DNA from 3 places in the Aeromonas genomosp. paramedia genome. Region 2 is predicted to be linked to each of the others. Evidence: predicted binding sites of a transcription regulator. Region 2 holds the regulator's gene; each other region holds the start of a gene.

Evidence for each region. The regulator sigma-54, encoded in region 2, starts transcription at its own class of promoters, with help from an activator protein. The targets are predictions, from matches to a motif close to TGGCACNGTTTTNGCTT.
Region 1: the regulator sigma-54 is predicted to act here: its motif matches at 3,543-3,559, upstream of HB860_RS00825 (superinfection exclusion B family protein).
Region 3: the regulator sigma-54 is predicted to act here: its motif matches at 4,127-4,143, upstream of glnA (glutamate--ammonia ligase).

What each region holds. Positions count from the first base shown of each region.
Region 1 is NZ_JAAROG010000001.1:156,952-163,339, reverse strand. Features, by position in the region: gene HB860_RS00850 (tRNA(Met) cytidine acetyltransferase TmcA) at 1-797, opposite strand, end outside; gene HB860_RS00845 (HlyU family transcriptional regulator) at 794-1,108, opposite strand; gene HB860_RS00840 (bacterioferritin-associated ferredoxin) at 1,248-1,454, shown strand; gene bfr (bacterioferritin) at 1,597-2,076, shown strand; gene HB860_RS00830 (methylglyoxal synthase) at 2,392-2,850, shown strand; gene HB860_RS00825 (superinfection exclusion B family protein) at 2,914-3,501, opposite strand; yybP-ykoY riboswitch at 3,705-3,812, shown strand; gene HB860_RS00820 (sodium:calcium antiporter) at 3,901-4,887, shown strand; gene ansB (L-asparaginase 2) at 4,983-6,041, opposite strand; gene HB860_RS00810 (heavy-metal-associated domain-containing protein) at 6,171-6,365, opposite strand.
Region 2 is NZ_JAAROG010000001.1:12,419-18,806, reverse strand. Features, by position in the region: gene HB860_RS00120 (BglG family transcription antiterminator) at 1-728, shown strand, start outside; gene npr (PTS phosphocarrier protein NPr) at 747-1,019, opposite strand; gene rapZ (RNase adapter RapZ) at 1,040-1,906, opposite strand; gene ptsN (PTS IIA-like nitrogen regulatory protein PtsN) at 1,947-2,393, opposite strand; gene hpf (ribosome hibernation promoting factor) at 2,396-2,683, opposite strand; gene HB860_RS00095 (RNA polymerase factor sigma-54) at 2,704-4,143, opposite strand; gene lptB (LPS export ABC transporter ATP-binding protein) at 4,209-4,934, opposite strand; gene lptA (lipopolysaccharide transport periplasmic protein LptA) at 4,947-5,465, opposite strand; gene lptC (LPS export ABC transporter periplasmic protein LptC) at 5,452-6,012, opposite strand; gene kdsC (3-deoxy-manno-octulosonate-8-phosphatase KdsC) at 6,009-6,388, opposite strand, start outside.
Region 3 is NZ_JAAROG010000028.1:75,050-81,437, forward strand. Features, by position in the region: gene glnG (nitrogen regulation protein NR(I)) at 1-735, opposite strand, end outside; gene glnL (nitrogen regulation protein NR(II)) at 745-1,800, opposite strand; gene HB860_RS19775 (DUF4124 domain-containing protein) at 1,887-2,462, opposite strand; gene glnA (glutamate--ammonia ligase) at 2,661-4,070, opposite strand; gene typA (translational GTPase TypA) at 4,421-6,232, shown strand.

The DNA.
Region 1 (6,388 bases), 140 kb from region 2:
GCTTGCACATCCCCTTGAGCGACTCGGTCTGGCGACACATAGGTCAGGCCCGCCAGCCGCTCAGGCGTCTCTGCCAGCGCCGCCGAGGCATGGGCAAAGAGCGTGGCGACGGTCGCCTGGGCGGGTGCCGTCACCACTATCTGCAGGCCGGGATCCTGACGCAGCAGATCGGCGCTGGCCAGACCCAGCAGCGCACTCTTGCCGCGGCCACGATCCGCGCTCAGCACCAGCGGACGACGGCGATGACCATGCAACACCTTGCGAATGGCCGGCAGCGCACGGGCTTGATCGGTACTAAGTGGCCGGCTTGCGTCAAGAGGACGCCAGGGCTCGCCGCCGGCAGGAGGACTCAAGGAGAGGGCGGGATCCCCTGTCAGCAGCCGCACCAGGCGGGCGATAAAACCATGGCTCGCCAGCTTGGCATCCTCAGGCTGGGCGACCAGTCGCAACCTGTCCGGATCCGGGTAGGCTGGCCACTCATCTCTGGGAGGCGTCAGCAACAGCAGCAGCCCACCGGCGCGCAGCGTGCCCGCCAGGGCGCCGAAGGCATCGGGATGAAAACCGCTGAAGGCGTTGAACACCAGGGTATCGCACTCCTGACCGAGCCGTTGTAGCGCCTTTGCAGCGGGCAACGGCCCATGGTGCTCGGGGCCATCCCCCAGCCAGAAGACAGCCTCCCCCAGCAAGGGTTCGGCGCGGGTGATGCAATCGGCTTCGAGCCCTTCCAGCCAGATCAGGCGACGCTCACCGGCGTGAGCGAGAGCCTGGCGCAACAGATCCACCTCGGCAGGGATCATGAGGCTGAACTGTCGCCAGGCTTCACCCGCAGCTCAAACATGCGCTCCCCCATCTGATCGATGAAGGTATGGGCTTTTTGCACCATGAAGCGCTCGGCGTCGGCTGGGTTGGCGAACAGATCGGAGCGGATGAAGCGATGAGTCTGTAATTGCCCGTCGATCTCCCTGGTGATGCGACCGGCCAGCCTGTACTGCCCCCCTTCCGCCATGGGTTCGGGATAGATGAGATAGCCGGCGTATTCGGTGGGCGTGACATCAACTATCTGGGCAGCTTGCCCCTTGAACAGGGCACTGAATAGTTTCTTGAGCATCTTGGTCTCCTCTCTGATGGTTGCATTCTCCTCAAGGGGGGAATCACTGGCAAGCAGGGGATCTTATTACCATTCGTTCTTTGCATTACGAACCATTCTCATTTAGATTTCATCTCATTCCAGCATGAGGTCCATTAATATGTACGTGTGTTTGTGCCGCGGCATCACAGATAACCAGATCCGCAAGGCGGTACAGGCAGGCAAGACCGAGTTCAGACAGCTGAAACAGTCGCTGGAAGTCGGTGCCCAATGTGGCAAGTGCGTGCGCATGGCGATGGAGATCATCGCCACCGAGATCGACAAGCTGGAGTCGGAGCAGGCGCCCCTTTATTACGAAGTGGCCTGAAGCGCCTCTTCCTGACCCCTTCACTTCATCGAGCGGATGCTCTCCCTTGCAGGGGAGCCGATTCGCCATCTTCTTATGGTCATTTTTCTCGACTACGCTCTAGTGATCGGTGCCCTAGGCTCGAACACGAGGAGTAATGTCGATGAAAGGAGATCCCAAAATCATTGCCCACCTCAACAAGGTGCTGGCCAATGAGCTGGTTGCCATCAACCAATATTTCCTGCACGCCCGCATCTACGATGACTGGGGCCTCAAGGGGCTCGGGCACAAGGAATATCATGAGTCCATCGATGAGATGAAGCATGCCGACGAGCTGGTCAAGCGAGTGCTGTTTCTGGAAGGACTACCCAACTTGCAGGATCTGGGCAAGCTGCGCATCGGTGAGACCGTCGAAGAGATGTTGCGCTGCGACCTGTCACTGGAAATGGATGCCATCCCCGACCTGAAAGTGGCCATCACCTATGCCGAGTCCGTCCATGATTACGTCAGCCGTGACCTGTTCCAGGAGATCCTGGAAGACGAGGAGGAGCACGTCGATTGGCTGGAAACCCAGCTGGACCTCATCGCTCGCATCGGCCTGGAAAATTATCAGCAATCCCAGCTTCATACCGCATCATCCTGAGTGCGGATGTCATCAAGATCTGCCCCCAACCCGCCAAGGCGGGTTTTTTCTGGGCCGCCAGCTTAAAACCCAGGCATGAATCTGAAACATACGGGCATTACTGTCTGCCAGGCAGGTGGCCAACCGGGTGGTTTTCCCAAGTCAGCAAACCCCTTCACGGCACGGGGCGCACCGCCGGGCTCGGTGAACGAGGCACGGCTCCAAGCCGGATTGAACCATTGCAGTGATCACAGTTACGATGCAGGGCAGAGCAGCACACGCCGCTTTCGATTAGGATACGGCCCTATTCCCATCACTTTGCTACGGATGATTTCCATGGAACTGATTGCACGTGAGATGGCGCCCCACAAGCGGGTAGCCCTGGTGGCTCACGACAACATGAAGACCCCATTGCTGAACTGGGTGCTGCGCCGCAAGGAGGAGCTCAAGCTCCACCACCTCTATGCGACCGGCACCACCGGCACCCTGCTCGGCAAGAAGGCGCAACTGCCCATCACCTGCCTCTTTTCCGGACCCATGGGGGGCGATCAGCAGCTCGGCGCCCTCATCGCCGAAGGGAAGATCGACGTGATGATCTTCTTCTGGGATCCCCTCAATCCCGCGGCGCACGATCCGGATGTCAAGGCACTGCTGCGCCTCGCGGCGGTCTGGAACATCCCGGTCGCCACCAACGAAGCGACGGCGGACTTCATCATGGACAGCCCGCACATGCAGCAGGCATTCAGCGTCCAGGTGCCCGACTACGCCGGTTATCTCAAGGCAAGAACCGAGTAGCCCCAACCAGATAGCAAAGAGCCGGACAGTGTCCGGCTCTTTCGTTTGAAGGATGGTGGCGGCTCAGCGCTGGAAGCTCTTCTGGGCGAACTTGGGTCTGGCATTCATGATCTGCTCCACCTGCTCGTCGCTCATCTTGCCGCGCGACAGCCCCAGCACCTTGTAGGTCAGCAGCGGCCGGGCCGGCAGCGCAATCATCAGGGCGCGGATCTGGTTTTCGTCCTCTTTCTCTCGCACCGGCTTGCCATAGGCATAGGTCAGCACCCCGGCATCCATCAGGTTTTTGACGGCAGGCTCGGTGATCGGCAAGTTTATGACGCTTTTCCGTTGCAGCACGAACTCGCGCAGCACTGCCTTCTCGTTGAAGTCGAGGAAACCAATCATCTGGGCCAGTTGATCCTGCTGGCGGCGGGACTGCCACTCGTCACAGGCCCACTCCCAGGCGATCAGGAAACCCTGGCTGCAGAAGTAGGAGATGGCGATCAGCATGCCGACCCCCAGCCAGGCGGCGTGAGCCGTGGCCCACTGACTGACGGCGCCTTTCATCAGCCCGGCCGGGAACAGCAATATGATGCTGCAGCAGAGCAGCAGCCAGACCATCAGCCAGTTGAGGCGATTCAGCTGATAAAAATGTTGGATCCACCGTTTCATCGTTCACCCTTCCCAAGTCAATGTGGACAGTAGTCAACTCATAGCAATCCCTGTGCCAAGGCGAGGATCCTGTGGGCGGGATCCGGATCCTGGCGAGCAGACTGGTGGGATTGGTCGCTGGCCAGGTTACATCCCCTTACAAGTTGCCGGGGGGATGAGCCGCCATTTTCCTTGTGGGGTGACCCGTCTCTTGGTAAAAACCCCGCACTGTCATTGGGGAGTAGCAACCCGCCCGTGATCCGGGCCGGGCTCATGTCAACATTCTTGGATCTGCCGATCCATGGCATGGGCGGCGATAGCATCTATCGTCCTGCAAGACCTTTGGCCTCGATACGCAAGCCAGCCGGGCGAGCCGTATCGGGTCCATCGGTTGTTCTGCTCGCCTGGCGGTTGCCCATTATGCTGATCACCCTGCTGTTATTTCTGCTCTCTGCCGCCACCATCTACCTCGCCTGCGAATATTTCGTCAACGGTATCGAATGGACCGGCCATCACCTCAAGTTCTCCCAGAGCGCCACCGGCTCGCTGCTGGCGGCCCTCGGCACTGCCTTGCCCGAATGCATAGTCACCCTGAGCGCGCTGCTGATGGGGGATGCCCCCGCCCAGCAACAGATAGGGATAGGGGCCGCCCTCGGCGGTCCCCTGGTGCTCTCCACCATAGGCTATGCCGCCGTCGGCCTGACCCTGCTGCTGTGCATGAGCCCTGAGCACAGGGCCATAGATGGCGAGGTGCAGCGCGAGATAGGTCGGGATCAGGCCTGGTTTGTCGGCATCTTCCTGGTGGCGGTGGCCCTCGGCATGGTGGCCTTCACCGGCAAGACCTGGCTGGCCCCGCTGTTCGTGCTGGCGTACCTCCTCTATGTGCGGCGCGAGCTGAAACAGACCGACAGCCACGAGACCCAGTTGCCCTCCCCCCTAAAGCTGGATCCCAAGGCCGGCACCCCGGTCCTTCGCAAGGTGCTGCTGCAGACCCTGGGAGCCCTGGTGGTTGTCGCTCTGGCGGCGCAGCTGTTCGTCCATCAGCTGGAGAGCATGGGTGAGCTGTTCGGCCTCTCCCCCGTGCTGGCGGCCCTGCTGCTGAGCCCGGTGGCGACCGAGATGCCCGAGCTGATGAACGTGCTGATCTGGGTGCGGCAGGGCAAGCATCGGCTGGCGCTGGCCAACATCTCCGGCGCCATGATGATCCAGGGCACCATTCCCAAGGCGTTCTGCCTGCTGTTCACCCCCTGGTTGCTCGACAGCACCATGCTGGTCTCCTCCCTGGTGACCCTGCTGGCGGTGGCACTGCTGTGGTGGGGCTTCAGCTACGGGCGGATGACGGCGGGCAGGCTGGCCTGCGTGGGGCTGGTGTATCTGGGGTTCTGCGGCTGGCTGATGGTGAGCTGAAGGCACCTGGCATCTGAACATGGCGCCATAAGCAAGGGCAGGATCGGATCCTGCCCTTTTTTCATGGATTTAGGTTAGCGGGTTGAGCCCCGGGATCAGAACTGCTGGAACCAGCGCTGGATCTGGGCCGGATCCTTGCTCTGGGTCAGGGAGAGCATCAGCAGGATACGCGCCTTCTGCGGGTTCAGGGTGCCGGCGGCCACGAAGCCGTACTTGGCGTCATCGATCTCGGCATCCAGAGTGGTGGCGCCGGTCGGCACGCGGGCGGAGCGCACCACCCGGATGCCATCCTTGCTCGCCTTGGCCAGGGTGTCGAACAGGCTGTGGTAGAGGTTGCCGTTGCCCACCCCGGCGCTGACGATGCCGTCAAACTTGGCATCCACCATGGCTTTGGCCGGCAGATCGGTGGCGTTGGCATAGTTGTAGACGATGCCCACTTGCGGCAGCTTGTCGAGCTTGCTCACGTCGAACGGGGTCTTGCTGGTGTGCAGGCGGGCCGGGCTGCGCTGGTAGTCGATCTTGCCGTTGTGGATGTAACCCAGCGGGCCGAAGTTGGGGGCGGCAAAGGTCTGCACCCCTGTGGTATTGGTCTTGGTGACGTCGCGGGCATCCAGCACGGTATCGTTCATGGCGACCATGACGCCACGGCCCTTGGAGCTGGGGTCGGAGGCGGTGACCACGGCGTTATACAGATTCAGCGGGCCGTCGGCGCTCATGGCGGTGGAGGGGCGCATGGCGCCGACCAGCACCACGGGCTTGTCGCTCTTGACGGTGAGGTTGAGGAAGTAGGCGGTCTCTTCCATGGTGTCGGTGCCGTGGGTGATGACGATGCCGTCCACGTCATCCTTGGCCAGCAGCTCGTTGACCCGCTTGGCCAGCTTGAGCCACACCTCGTCGTTCATGTCCTGGGAGCCGATCTTGACCACCTGCTCCCCCTGCACGTCGGCCACGTTCTTCATCTCGGGCACGGCGGCGATCAGGGTCTCGATAGCCACCTTGCCCGCTTCATAGTTGGACTGGGTGGCTGACTGTCCCGCACCGGCTATGGTGCCACCGGTCGCCAGGATATGAACCTGCGGCAGGGCCATGGCCAGGGGGGAGAGGGTCATGCCGAGGACGACGGCGAGCAGGGTCTTGCGGATAGGGTGAGTCATGCTGCAATCCTTTTGGGTTAGTTGACGGCAGCATTTTCATCCAACTAGGCTCGTTTTTAAGTGATCACTCTCAACAATAAAAACAAGTAAACAGAATATTGGTCTGATTTTTACCCATATAGGGATAAATCACTCCGCACTAAATCCCTTGGCTTCGATCAGCGCGATCAACTCGTCCCTGCTCAGCTCGCTCTCGATGACGGCCTTGCGGCTGCCAAAATCGACCCGAGCCTGGCTGACGGCACTTTGAGCCAGCAGCGCCTTCTGCAGGCTGGCGGCGCAGCCACCGCAGGACATGCCGGAGACGGTGAGTTCTATGGTCATGGGATATCTCCTCTGTGGATATG
Region 2 (6,388 bases):
ATGACATCGGCTACACCCGTCGTCCCCAGGCCATGCTCCTGTGCGATGCGGGCAACGCCACCTTCCGGGTACTGGAGGCGCGCATCCGGCGGGAGTACCCCCAGCTGCAGCTGACTAGCCTGGAGTCGGTACGGGATTACGAGGGACTGGCGCACATCGAGCAGGACTTTGTCATCAGCACCGTCAAGGTGAGCGAGAAGAACGCCCCCGTGGTGCAGGTCGCCCCCTTCCCGACCCAATACCAGCTGGAGCAGCTCGGCAAGCTGGTGCTGATCGACCGCACCCGCCCCTACCTGCTGGACAAGTACTTCGATGCCGACCACTTCATGGTGGTCACAGAGCCGCTCAGCCAGGCGCAGCTGTTTGGCCGCATCTGTGACCAGCTGGAGTCCGAGCAGCTGGTAGAGCCGGGCTTCAGGGGGTCGTTGCACGAGCGGGAGCGCATCGTCTCCACCATGCTGGGAGAGGGCATAGCCCTGCCCCACTCCCTCGGCCTGCTGGCCCGCCGCACCCTGGTCTATACAGTGCTGGCCCCTCAGGGGATCGACTGGGGCAATGGCGAGACCGCCACCCTCGTCTTCGTGCTCGCCATCAGCAAGGCGGACTACGAGGAGGCGATGGGGCTCTACGACCTGTTCCTGGCGCTGATGAACGAAAAAGCCAGCAGGAATCTGCTGGCTTGTCGGGACTTTTACGACTTCAAGGCGCTGGCGCGCGCCGGCTCATGACGGCGGAGGAGGGGTCGCTCACTCCTCGTTGAAACCCGAGGTGAACAGCGCCACCACGGCGGCCAGGGCCTCCACCTCTTCCGGGCCTTCCACCTGCACCTCCACCTGCTTGCCCTGGGCGGAGTCCAGCATCAGCAGGCCGATCACGCTGTCCGCATCGGCCTCGATGCCGTCCTCGTTGCGCAGCAGTACATGGGCATCGAACCCCTGCACCAGCTCGAACAGCATCATGGCCGGTCTGGCATGGATTCCCAGCTTGTTTTTGACTTCTACCGAGGCGGAAACTGTCATCTGAACATCCTGTGGGTCTGTCAGGCTTGGGTGGAGCGCTTGTCCAGCGTGCGGTGACGGATCTGCACGTTCTTGCCAAGCAGTCGGAAGGTGCTGGCCAGCCGCTCGGCGATGAACACCGAACGATGCTGTCCGCCGGTACAACCTATGCCGACGGTCACATAGCTGCGATTGTTGCGCTCCAGGTGGGGCAACCAGGTCACCAGCATGTTCTCTATCTGCTGGATGAACAGCATCACGTCCGCCTGGGCCGAGAGGTAGTTGGCCACGGGCTCATCCTGACCGGTAAACGGCTTGAGCTCCGGGATCCAGTGGGGGTTGGGCAGGAAACGGGCATCGAACACGAAGTCCGCATCCTTGGGGATGCCGTATTTGAAGCCGAACGACTCGAACACCAGCACCAGCTCGTTCTCTTTCTTGCCGAGCACCCGGGTCTTGATGAGCTCGCTGAGGTCATGAATGCTGAGGTTGGTGGTATCGATGCGCAGATCGGCGGTCGAGGAGAGGGGCGCCAGCAGGTGGGTCTCTTCCCGGATCGCCTCATCCAGCGACAGCTGCTTGCGGGACAGGGGGTGCAGCCGGCGGCTCTCGCCATAGCGCTTGAGCAGGGTCCCGTTGTCTGCATCGAAGAAGAAGCTGGAAAACTCCACCCGCCCTTCGTTGCGCACCTGGGTCAGCAGGTTGTCCAGCTTGTCTGGCTGGGTCGGCAGGTTGCGCACGTCTATGCTGACCGCCAGCTTGTCATACTGGCTCTCCACCGAGACGATCAGCTGGGGCAGCAGGTTGACCGGCAGGTTATCCACGCAGTAGTAACCCAGATCCTCCAGCACCCTCAGGGCTACCGTCTTGCCGGAGCCCGAACGACCGCTTACCACTATTAACTGCATCTTGTCCCCTCACGCCAACGTGGCGGTGTCAGACCCGGCATCAGGCCGAGGTCATGATCTGATAGAGTTCTTCGTCGCTGGTCGCCTGGCGCAACTGGCGGCAGACGGCCTTGTCACCCAGCTTGGATGCCATCAGGGAAAGGGTCTTGAGATGCTGCTTGCACTCGCTTTCCGGCACCAGCAATGCAAAGAGCAGGTCAACCGGTTGATTGTCGATAGAATCGAAAGGGATGGGTTCGGAGAAGGTCATCAGCACGGCGGTCGGCGCAAAGGCGTCGTCGATCCGGCCATGGGGAATGGCGATACCGGCACCGATCCCGGTACTGCCCATCTTTTCCCGCGCCAGCAGGCTTTCGAACAGCACCTGGCGGGAGGCGCCGAGGCGCTCTGCGGCCAGCTCACTGATGATCTCGAGGGCGCGTTTCTTGCTGGTACAAGGGACCGCACTCTTGGTGCAGTCCCGACTCAGTATGTGTTCAAGTTGCATAGTTATTTTTGATTTAACTTATCTTTGTGCTTGATGATCTGCCGATCCAGTTTATCCAGCAGGGTATCAATCGCCGCATACATGTCGGCATGCTGCGAATTGGCGAACACCTCTCCCCCGCTGACGTGCAGCTTGGCTTCGGCGATCTGGTTCAGTTTTTCGACGCTCAACACCACATGTACGTTGTTGATATGGTCAAAGTGACGCTCGAGTTTGGCAAATTTGTTATTCACATAATCACGCAGAGCTTCGGTAATCTCGACATGGTGTCCGGTCAGGTTAATTTGCATAACGTCTTCCTTTTGTTTGCCTAAACCAGGCGTTTGCGCTGATTGGATGGCGGGATCAACAAGGATTCACGGTACTTTGCGATCGTGCGTCTCGCCACCATAATACCCTGTTCGGCCAGCAAATCCGCGATCTTGCTATCACTAAGCGGTTTGGCCGGGTTTTCGGCCGTCACCAGCTTCTTGATCAGGGCGCGAATTGCGGTCGATGAGCACTCTCCTCCTCCCTCCGTGTTGACATGACTGGAGAAAAAAAACTTCAGTTCAAAGATGCCACGGGGCGTATGCATGTACTTCTGGGTCGTCACCCGTGAAATCGTCGACTCGTGCATCTCCACCGCCTCGGCGATGTCGTTGAGTACCATGGGCTTCATGGCCTCTTCACCGTATTCGAAGAAGCCCTGCTGCTGCTCGACGATGCAGCTGGCCACCTTGAGCAGGGTGTCGTTGCGACTCTCCAGACTCTTGATGAACCACTTGGCCTCCTGCAAATGGGAGCGAATGAACTGGGTATCCGTGCTGCTGCGGGCATTGCGTGCCATGGCCGCATAGGCCTCGTTGACACGGATGCGCGGCGCCGAATCCGGGTTGAGCTCAACCACCCACTTCGTCCCTTTCTTGACCACGGAGACGTCCGGGATCACGTATTGCGACTCGCTCTGGATGATGCCATTGCCGGGTCTGGGCTCCAGTTGCTGGATGAGATCCAGCACCTCCTTGAGATCGCTCTCCTTGAGCCGGGTCTTGCGCGCTAGGGTGCGGTAGTCGCGGTTGCCGAGCAGGTCCATGTGCTCGCGGATCACCTCCCTTGCCTCATTGAGCCAGGGCAGATCCGGCGAGTACTGACCAAGCTGGATCAGCAGACACTCCTGCACCGAGCGCGCGGCTATGCCGACCGGATCGAAATGCTGCACCCGCTTGAGCACGGCTTCCACTTCATCCAGTTCAACTTCTACCTCTTCACTGCTGACTGCAGCCTGAATATCTTCGAGAGAGGCGGTCAGGTAGCCGGACTCGTCGATGGCGTCGATGATGGCGAGGGCGATGGCGGCATCCAGATCGCTGAACGGCGTCAGTCGCATCTGCCACAGCAGATAGTCCTGCAGGTTCTCGGTGGTTTCCCCCTGATAGACGCTGTCTTCCCCGTCATGGATGGGGCCGGCGCTCTGGGCAGTCCCGGCGGAGTAGACCTCATCCCAGGTGGTGTCCACCGGCAGTTCATCCGGCATGCTGTCCTGCGCCATGGCGTCGCTGGAGTCGAGTTGACTGGCGTCCTGGGGCTCTATCGGGCTGGTTTCCTGCGCCTCATTCTCCTCCTGCTCCAGCAAGGGGTTATTATCGAGCGCTTGCTGAATTTCCTGCTGGAGTTCCAGGGTGGAGAGCTGGAGCAGACGAATCGCTTGTTGTAATTGTGGCGTCATGGTCAGGGACTGACCGAGACGCAACTGTAATGTCGGCTTCATCTACGTCGGGATATCCTTATGTTCAGCGAGGCAGTCACCTAACAAAAATGAGGGGTGCCCCCTTACTATAGACTGAATTGATCGCCCAAATAGACGCGCTTGACCTGCTCATCGGCGAGGATGTCGGCCGGAGCGCCCTCGGCAATCATCTTGCCGTGGCTGACGATGTAGGCCTTCTCGCACACATCCAGCGTCTCTCTGACGTTGTGGTCCGTGATCAGTACGCCCAGCCCTCTTTCCTTCAGATGCTGGATGATCTTCTTGATGTCTATGACCGAAATGGGATCAACACCTGCAAAGGGTTCATCCAACAGGATGAATCGCGGCTCTGCCGCCAGCGCCCGGGCAATCTCGACCCGGCGTCGCTCCCCGCCAGACAGGCTCTGACCCAGGCTGTCGCGAATATGGGTGATGTTGAACTCTTCCAGCAACTGCTCGACCTTATCCTCACGCTCCTCGCGGCTCAACCCCTTGCGGGTCTGCATGACCCCCATCAGGTTGTCGAACACCGACAGGCGCCGGAAGATGGAGGCCTCCTGGGGCAGGTAGCCGATGCCATTGCGGGCGCGGATATGCATGGGCTGCAGGCTGATGTCCTGCTCGTCGATGGTGATGAGACCCGCATCCCGCTGCACCAGGCCCACGATCATGTAGAAGGAGGTGGTCTTGCCGGCACCATTCGGGCCGAGCAGCCCCACTATCTGGCCGGTGCCCACTTCCAGGCTCACGTCGCTGACCACCATGCGGCGCTTGTAGCTCTTCTGCAAACCCGTTGCTTTTAACACTGCCATGGCTTCTGTTTCCTACTTCTTCTGATCGGCGGGTTTGTCGAAGTTTTCTACCTGATCCGGCAGGAACACCGTTTTGACGCGCTGGGTGGGCCCCTTGCTCTCGGCGATCATCTTCTGTTTGACGATGTCGTAGCGGATGAGGTCGCCGGTGACCTGGCTGTCTTCCTGCTTGAGCTGACCGTTGCCCGTGATGGTGACCAGGCGGTTCTTCAGCTCGTAGCGAATGCTGTTGCCGTGGGCATTGACCGGCTTGCCATTGTCCAGGATCTGGAAGAAGGTGGCGGGATTGCCATAGGCGGTCATCACCTCTGCGCCCTTGTCGCCGGAGCGGATCACCACCACCTTGTCGGCCTTAATCTTGATGGTGCCCTGGGTGATGATCACGTCTTCGCTGAAGGTGATGCGGTTGTCCTGCATCTCGGCCACTTGCTTGACCGCATCCACATAGACCTTCTCGGCAAAGTCGGACTCTTTGGCGCTCACTGTACTGCACAGCAGCAGGGCCGCGAGGGCCAGATTAACGTTTTTCATTGAAATAAGTGGCATGGCCTTTATCCAGTAATTCGAAATATTTACGATCCAGATGGCCCTTCAGGCCAACGCCCTCGGTCTGGAATTCCTGACCCACTATGCTGATGTGCTGGTTGCTTCTCACGTCCTGGGTCACCAGATCCAGCTCCAGATAGGGGGTGTCCAGCGTGGAGATGAAAGACGCCGGCAGCAGGCCGTCCAGATGGACCTTGTCACGCAGGATCACGTTGTCATCTGTGTTGAGCACCCCGGTTTCGGCCGTGACCTTCCACTCGGCCTCCCCCTGCTCATCGAACATGTAGACCACCGGTTTGTCGAAGGTGGCCTGCTCGAGGATCTGGTAATACTCCGCATATTCGGACTCCAACCGCTCGGTCCGCTTGCCCTGCTCGTTGAAGCGGGTGGTGACCAGGTTCTTGGCGGTGAAGTCCGGTTGATAGTTCTCTACCTTGGCAGCCGGTTCGGGCGCCAGCTCGATCTCGCCGAGCTGCCAGGCGGCCAGCGCCGCCAGAAACAGCAGGCCGAACAGAAACGTCTGCTTGTTCATACCGAAGCCTCGGGTTGGTAGTCGCCCAGGCCCTGCGCCTGCAGGATGAGATCGCACACCTCGCGCACCGCGCCCACTCCGCCCCCGAGGCGGGTCACCAGATCGGCACGAGCCAGCACCAGCGGGTGGGCATCCGCCACCGCAATGCCGAGGCCGCAGGCCTGCATCACCGGCAGATCTATGGTGTCGTCCCCCATATAGGCGGCCTGCTCCGGTGTCAGGCCCAGCTTGGTCAGCAGCGCCTCGAAGTGGGGCAGCTTCTGATCCGCCCCCTGCACCAGGTGCCGCACCCCCAGGCCCCTCATCCGATCGCTGACGATACGGGAGTTGCGCCCTGTGATGATGGCGATCTCGATGCCGGCGTTGAGCAGGGCAC
Region 3 (6,388 bases), on a different contig from region 2:
CATGTCGCCTATTTCGTCGAGAAACAGGGTGCCGCCGTCGGCCTGCTCGAAGCGGCCGTGACGTATGTTGTTGGCGCCGGTGAAGGCCCCCTTCTCATGGCCGAACAGTTCGGATTCGATGAGATCCTTGGGGATGGCCGCCATGTTGAGGGCGATGAAATTCTTGTGGGCGCGCGGGCTGTGCTTGTGCAGGGCATGGGCGACCAGCTCCTTGCCGGTGCCGCTCTGGCCGTTGATGAGCACCGAGATGCTGGAGCGCGACAGTCGGCCTATGGCGCGAAACACCTCCTGCATGGCGGGAGCCTCACCGATGATCTCCGGGGTGGTGGTGGCCTCCTGCTGGCGTGCCTTGCGCTTGGTGCGTTGCTCTTTCAGATGATTCTCGGCGCGGCGCACCAGGGTGACAGCCTCGTCGATGTCGAACGGCTTGGGCAGGTATTCGAAGGCGCCGCGCTGGTAGGCGTTGACCGCGCTGTCGAGATCCGAGTGCGCCGTCATGATGATGATGGGCAGATCGGCCTGGCGGCGGTGGATCTGCTCCAGCAGGCTGAGGCCGTCTATGCCCGGCATGCGGATATCGGAGAGGATCACGTCCGGTGAGCGCATCTCCAGCGAGCTCAGCAGGGCTTCGCCATCGGCAAAGCTCTCGCATTCGAAGCCTTCGCTGCCAAGGGTGCGCTCCAGGACCCACCGGATGGAGCTGTCGTCATCGACGATCCACACTTTTGCTGTCATGAGGTTCCCTTACTTGCGAAGTGGTAGGTAGATGGTGAATTCGGTGTGGCCGGGCCAGCTGATGCAATCTATGCGTCCCTTGTGCTGATCGATCAGGTTCTGGGCGATGGAGAGGCCGAGGCCTGTGCCCCCCTCCTTGCCGGTGATCATGGGGTAGAAGAGGGTGTCGCGAATGGCATCGGGAATGCCGGGACCGTTGTCGACGATCTTGATCTCGGCGGCCAGGCGGTAGCGCTGGCCGTGGATGGTGATCTGGAAGGCGGTGCGGGTCTTGATGCGGATGAGCCCGGTCTGATCGCCGAGGGCTTCGGCGGCATTGCGGACTATGTTGAGAAACGCCTGCTGCAGCTGGTCCGGCTCCATCTCGAACTCGGGAATGCTGGGGTCGTAATCCCGCTCGATGCGGATCTGGGGCGGCAGCTCCAGATCCACCAGACGGCGCACCTGCTCCAGCACCGAATGCACATTGTGCATCTGATGGCGTCCCGGTCGCTGGGGGCCGAGCAGACGATCGACCAGCACCCTCAGCCGGTCGGCCTGCTCTATGATGATGCCGGTATATTCACGCAGGGCCGGGTCAGGCAGCTCCTTTTGCAGCAGCTGGGCGGCGCCGCGCAATCCCCCGAGGGGGTTCTTTATCTCGTGGGCCAGCCCGCGCACCAGCTCCTTGGCGGCCTGCTGCTGGGCATGTTGCTGCAGCTCCTGGCTGATCTTCTTCTGCTGATCGATCTTGCGCAGCTCCACCACCATCAGCCGCTGCTCGTGGTCGGCCATGGGGCTCACGCTGATCTCCACCAGCCTGGGCTCTCCCTCCACCACCAGGGTGACTTCGCTGTCGGTGAAGCCCTGCCCTGAAATGAGGCACTGCTTGAATCGTTGCAGGTCGAGGGAGATGTGCTCCAGCAGATGGGGCAGTTCGATCCCGATCAGTCGCCGTTCGCTGAGGGAAAGCAGCTGTTCGGCCGCCGGGTTGACGAATTGAATGCAGAGCCGCTCATCCATCAGGATGACGGCGGTCAGCAGGTTGTCCAAGAGTGTCTTGGCGTGATCCAAGCGGGTTGGCACAGGTTTCTCCCTAAAACGGTGCTTTACACCTGTTATGCACCGATATGGTGCATTGAGTTTACCCGCATCGGTGCGTCACATCACCCCTAATTGGCCTTGGGGGTGGCTTTGGGAGCCTGATTCACAGTCGTTCTATGCAGGTAAAAGGTGGCTGCTTTGGATTTAGCAAGGATCGTACCGTCTTTGGCGAGCAGCTCGAGCCGCGCCTCGTAGGCGCCGCGAGGGAGGTTCTCCACCCGGATGGCCAGGCTGTTGTGAACGAGGGGAATGGCCTTGTCGTTCAGCAGCAGGCGCACGTCATATTGCACCGGCGGCTGGGGATGGACCTGGGCCTGGAAGACGATGTTGCCCGTGTTGTCGCGCAGTGTGCTGCCCGGCTCGGGGGAGAGCAGTTCTATCTCCAGGGGTGCGGCCTCCAGGGCCTTCCTGGCATCGACGCCGGTCAGGCTGTTGAAGTCGTCGACCTGGACGGAGTGGGGCGAGGTGCCGATGAGGGGGGAGACCCGCAGGTCTATTTCCCTGGCGTTCTTGCCGGGGGGAGGGGCGTCTGTGTAATGGGTCACCCCTTGGGGATCTATCCAGGAATAGACTCTGGCCGCCTGGGCGGTGCAGGAGATCATCAGCAAGAGGCCCAGCGTCCATGTCGGGTGTACTGTTTTCATCCATCTCTCCTTGACGGGGTTCACCTTAATCCTATCAGAGAAAAAAATGTCGGGCTTATTGTCGGATCCGCGGTGAAGAATGGGCTAGACGAGCCGTATGCCCCATGCTGTGTGAGGCCATGGGTCATGATATTTCAGCCCCTTAGATAAAAAACCCGCCAGATGGCGGGTTTGTCATGATGAAGCAAGGACACCGGATTAGACGGAGTAGTACAGCTCGAACTCCAGCGGGTGCGGGGTCATGCGGACACGATCCACGTCATGCTGCTTCAGCTCCAAGTAGGAGTTGATGAAGTCGTCGCTGAAGACGCCGCCACGGGTCAGGAACTCGCGATCAGCATCCAGTGCGGACAGGGCCTCGTCCAGGGAACCGGCAACGGTCGGCACTTCTGCGGCTTCTTCCGGCGGCAGGTCATACAAGTTCTTGTCCATGGCATCGCCCGGATGGATCTTGTTGATGATACCGTCCAGACCGGCCATCAGCTGGGCAGCGAAGGCCAGGTAGGGGTTGGCAGCCGGATCCGGGAAGCGCACTTCGATGCGGCGGGCTTTCGGGCTCGGCACAACCGGGATACGGATGGAGGCAGAGCGGTTGCGGGCGGAGTAGGCCAGCATGACAGGGGCTTCATAGCCCGGCACCAGACGCTTGTAGGAGTTGGTGGTCGGGTTGGCGAAGGCGTTGATGGCCTTGGCGTGCTTGATGATGCCGCCGATGTAGTGCAGCGCCATCTCGGACAGACCACCGTACAGGTCGCCGGCGAACAGGTTGACACCGTTCTTGGCCAGGGACTGGTGGCAGTGCATGCCGGAGCCGTTGTCACCGAACATGGGTTTCGGCATGAAGGTGACAGTCTTGTTGTAGGCGTGGGCCACGTTGTGGATCACGTACTTCAGCACCTGCACTTCGTCAGCTTTCAGCGTGAGAGTGTTGAAGCGGGTTGCGATCTCGTTCTGACCGGCAGTGGCCACTTCGTGGTGGTGAGCTTCAACGACCTGGCCCATCTCTTCCAGCACCAGACACATGGCGGCACGGATGTCCTGGGAGGAGTCAACCGGCGCAACCGGGAAGTAACCGCCCTTGACGAAGGGACGGTGACCCTTGTTGCCGTGCTCGTACTCGGTACCCGAGTTCCAGGCAGCTTCTTCGGATTCGATCTTCACGAAGCTGTGGCCCATGGTGTTGGAGAAGGTGATGTTGTCGAACATGAAGAATTCCGGCTCCGGCCCGAACAGCACGGTGTCAGCGATGCCGCTGGCTTTCAGGAAATCTTCGGCACGCTTGGCGATGGAGCGCGGATCGCGGTCATAGCCTTGCATGGTGGCAGGTTCAAGCACGTCACAGACGATGTTCAGCGTGGTCTCTTCGGTGAACGGGTCCAGTTTGGCGGAGGCCGGATCCGGCATCAGCACCATGTCAGACTCGTTGATGCCCTTCCAGCCGCCGATGGAGGAGCCATCGAACATCTTGCCGTCTTCGAAGAAGTCTTCGTCGACCTGGTGGGAAGGAATGGATACGTGCTGCTCTTTACCCTTGGTGTCGGTAAAACGTAGATCAACAAACTTGACTTCGTGTTCCTGGATCAGGGCCAAAACGTTCTGGGCTGACATGCTAAGTAACCTCCGGTGTTAAAACTCTTTGGGTGAATGCGTCATCACATTCACATAAGCCAGTATCGTGCCAAGTTTGTGACAGCTTGATTTCAGGGCATTTGCACCCTTTCAGGCTGTCGGGACACCCGCTTTCATGCTTGGCTGCGCCTCAAAGTGGTGCAACCTTGGATCGTTTTGGTGCACCATCGTGGTGCGCCTACGTGCCAAGGCCATCTAAGCAGGCTTTTGGCGCGGGGTCCATGATCCAGATCCCCTGTTGTACGCGAATGGTCTGCAATTCTGCTAGGCAGATCACAAAGGCGAGAGTACAATTAGCGCCCAATTTTACCCGGTGATTTGAGGCGAGAATGTTAGAGAATTTACGCAATATTGCGATTATTGCGCACGTTGACCACGGCAAAACGACTCTGGTTGATAAGCTGCTGCAGCAATCCGGCACTCTGGATCGCACCAGCGAAGGTCAGGAACGGATCATGGACTCCAATGATCTGGAACGGGAACGTGGCATCACCATTCTCGCCAAGAACACTGCGATCCGCTGGAACGACTACCGTATCAACATCGTGGATACCCCGGGTCACGCCGACTTCGGTGGTGAAGTTGAGCGCGTGCTCTCCATGGTTGACTCCGTGCTGCTGCTGGTTGACGCCGTTGACGGCCCGATGCCGCAAACCCGTTTCGTGACCCAGAAGGCATTTGCCCAGGGTCTGAAGCCCATCGTGGTCATCAACAAGATCGACCGTCCGGGTGCTCGTCCTGACTGGGTAATGGATCAGGTCTTCGATCTGTTCGACAACCTGGGTGCCACCGATGAGCAACTGGACTTCAAGGTTGTTTACGCCTCTGCACTGAACGGTTGGGCCACCCTGGACCAAGACGTACCGTCCGACAACATGGAACCCCTGTTCCAGGCCATCGTCGACAACGTCGAAGCCCCTGCTGCGGATACCGAAGGCGGTTTCCAGATGCAGATCTCCCAGCTGGACTACAACTCCTACGTGGGCGTCATCGGCATCGGCCGTATCACCCGTGGTCGCGTCAAGACCAACCAGCAGGTCACCATCGTTGGTGCCAACGGCAAGAACCGCACCGGCAAGGTCGGTCAGGTGCTGGGTTACCTGGGTCTGTCCCGTACCGAAGTGGCCGACGCGCAAGCGGGCGACATCATCGCCATCACCGGTCTGGGCGAGCTGAAGATCTCCGACACCATCTGTGACAACAATGCCGTCGAAGCCCTGCCGCCGCTCTCCGTTGACGAGCCGACCGTGAACATGACCTTCCAGGTCAACACCTCGCCGTTCGCCGGTAAAGAAGGCAAGTTCGTCACCTCCCGCAACATCCTGGAGCGTCTGAACCAGGAGCTGGTCCACAACGTGGCCCTGCGCGTGGAAGAGACCGAAGATCCGGACAAGTTCCGCGTCTCCGGCCGTGGTGAACTGCACCTCTCCATCCTGATCGAAAACATGCGTCGTGAAGGTTACGAGCTGGCGGTATCCCGTCCGGAAGTTATCCTGCGTACCGTTGACGGCGTTCTGCAAGAACCGTTCGAAACCGTTACCGTCGACGTGGAAGAGATCCACCAGGGTTCAGTGATGGAGCAACTCGGCCTGCGTAAGGGCGAGATGACCAACATGACCCCGGATGGCAAGGGCCGTGTCCGTCTGGACTTCATGATCCCGAGCCGTGGCCTGATCGGCTTCCAGACCGAGTTCCTGACCATGACTTCAGGTACCGGCCTTCTGTACCACACCTTCGACCATTACGGTCCGCACAAGGGTGGCAGCATCGGTGAGCGTCAGAACGGCGTGCTGATCTCCAACGCTACCGGCAAGGCCCTGACCTTCGCCCTGTTCGGTCTGCAAGACCGTGGTCGTCTGTTCATCGGTCACGCGACCGAAGTGTACGAAGGCCAGGTGATCGGGATCCACTCCCGCTCCAACGACCTGACCGTCAACTGCCTGAAAGGCAAGCAGCTGACCAACATGCGTGCCTCCGGTACCGACGAAGCCCAGGTGCTGACTCCGCCGATCCGCATGACCCTGGAGCAGGCTCTCGAGTTCATCGACAACGATGAGCTGGTCGAGATCACGCCGAAGGCCATCCGTATCCGCAAGAAACTGCTGACCGAGATGGATCGCAAGCGCGCCGGTCGTGCTTGATCGATAGCTGTTTATCGACAGACCAAAGAGAGGCCTTATGGCCTCTTTTTTTATGGTCGCGCGGCGGTCTCTTGCTCCTGCATGGTCGATTTTTATGGTCGCGCGGCGGCCTCTTGCTCCCGTATGGTCGATTTTTATGGTCGCGCGGCGGCCTCT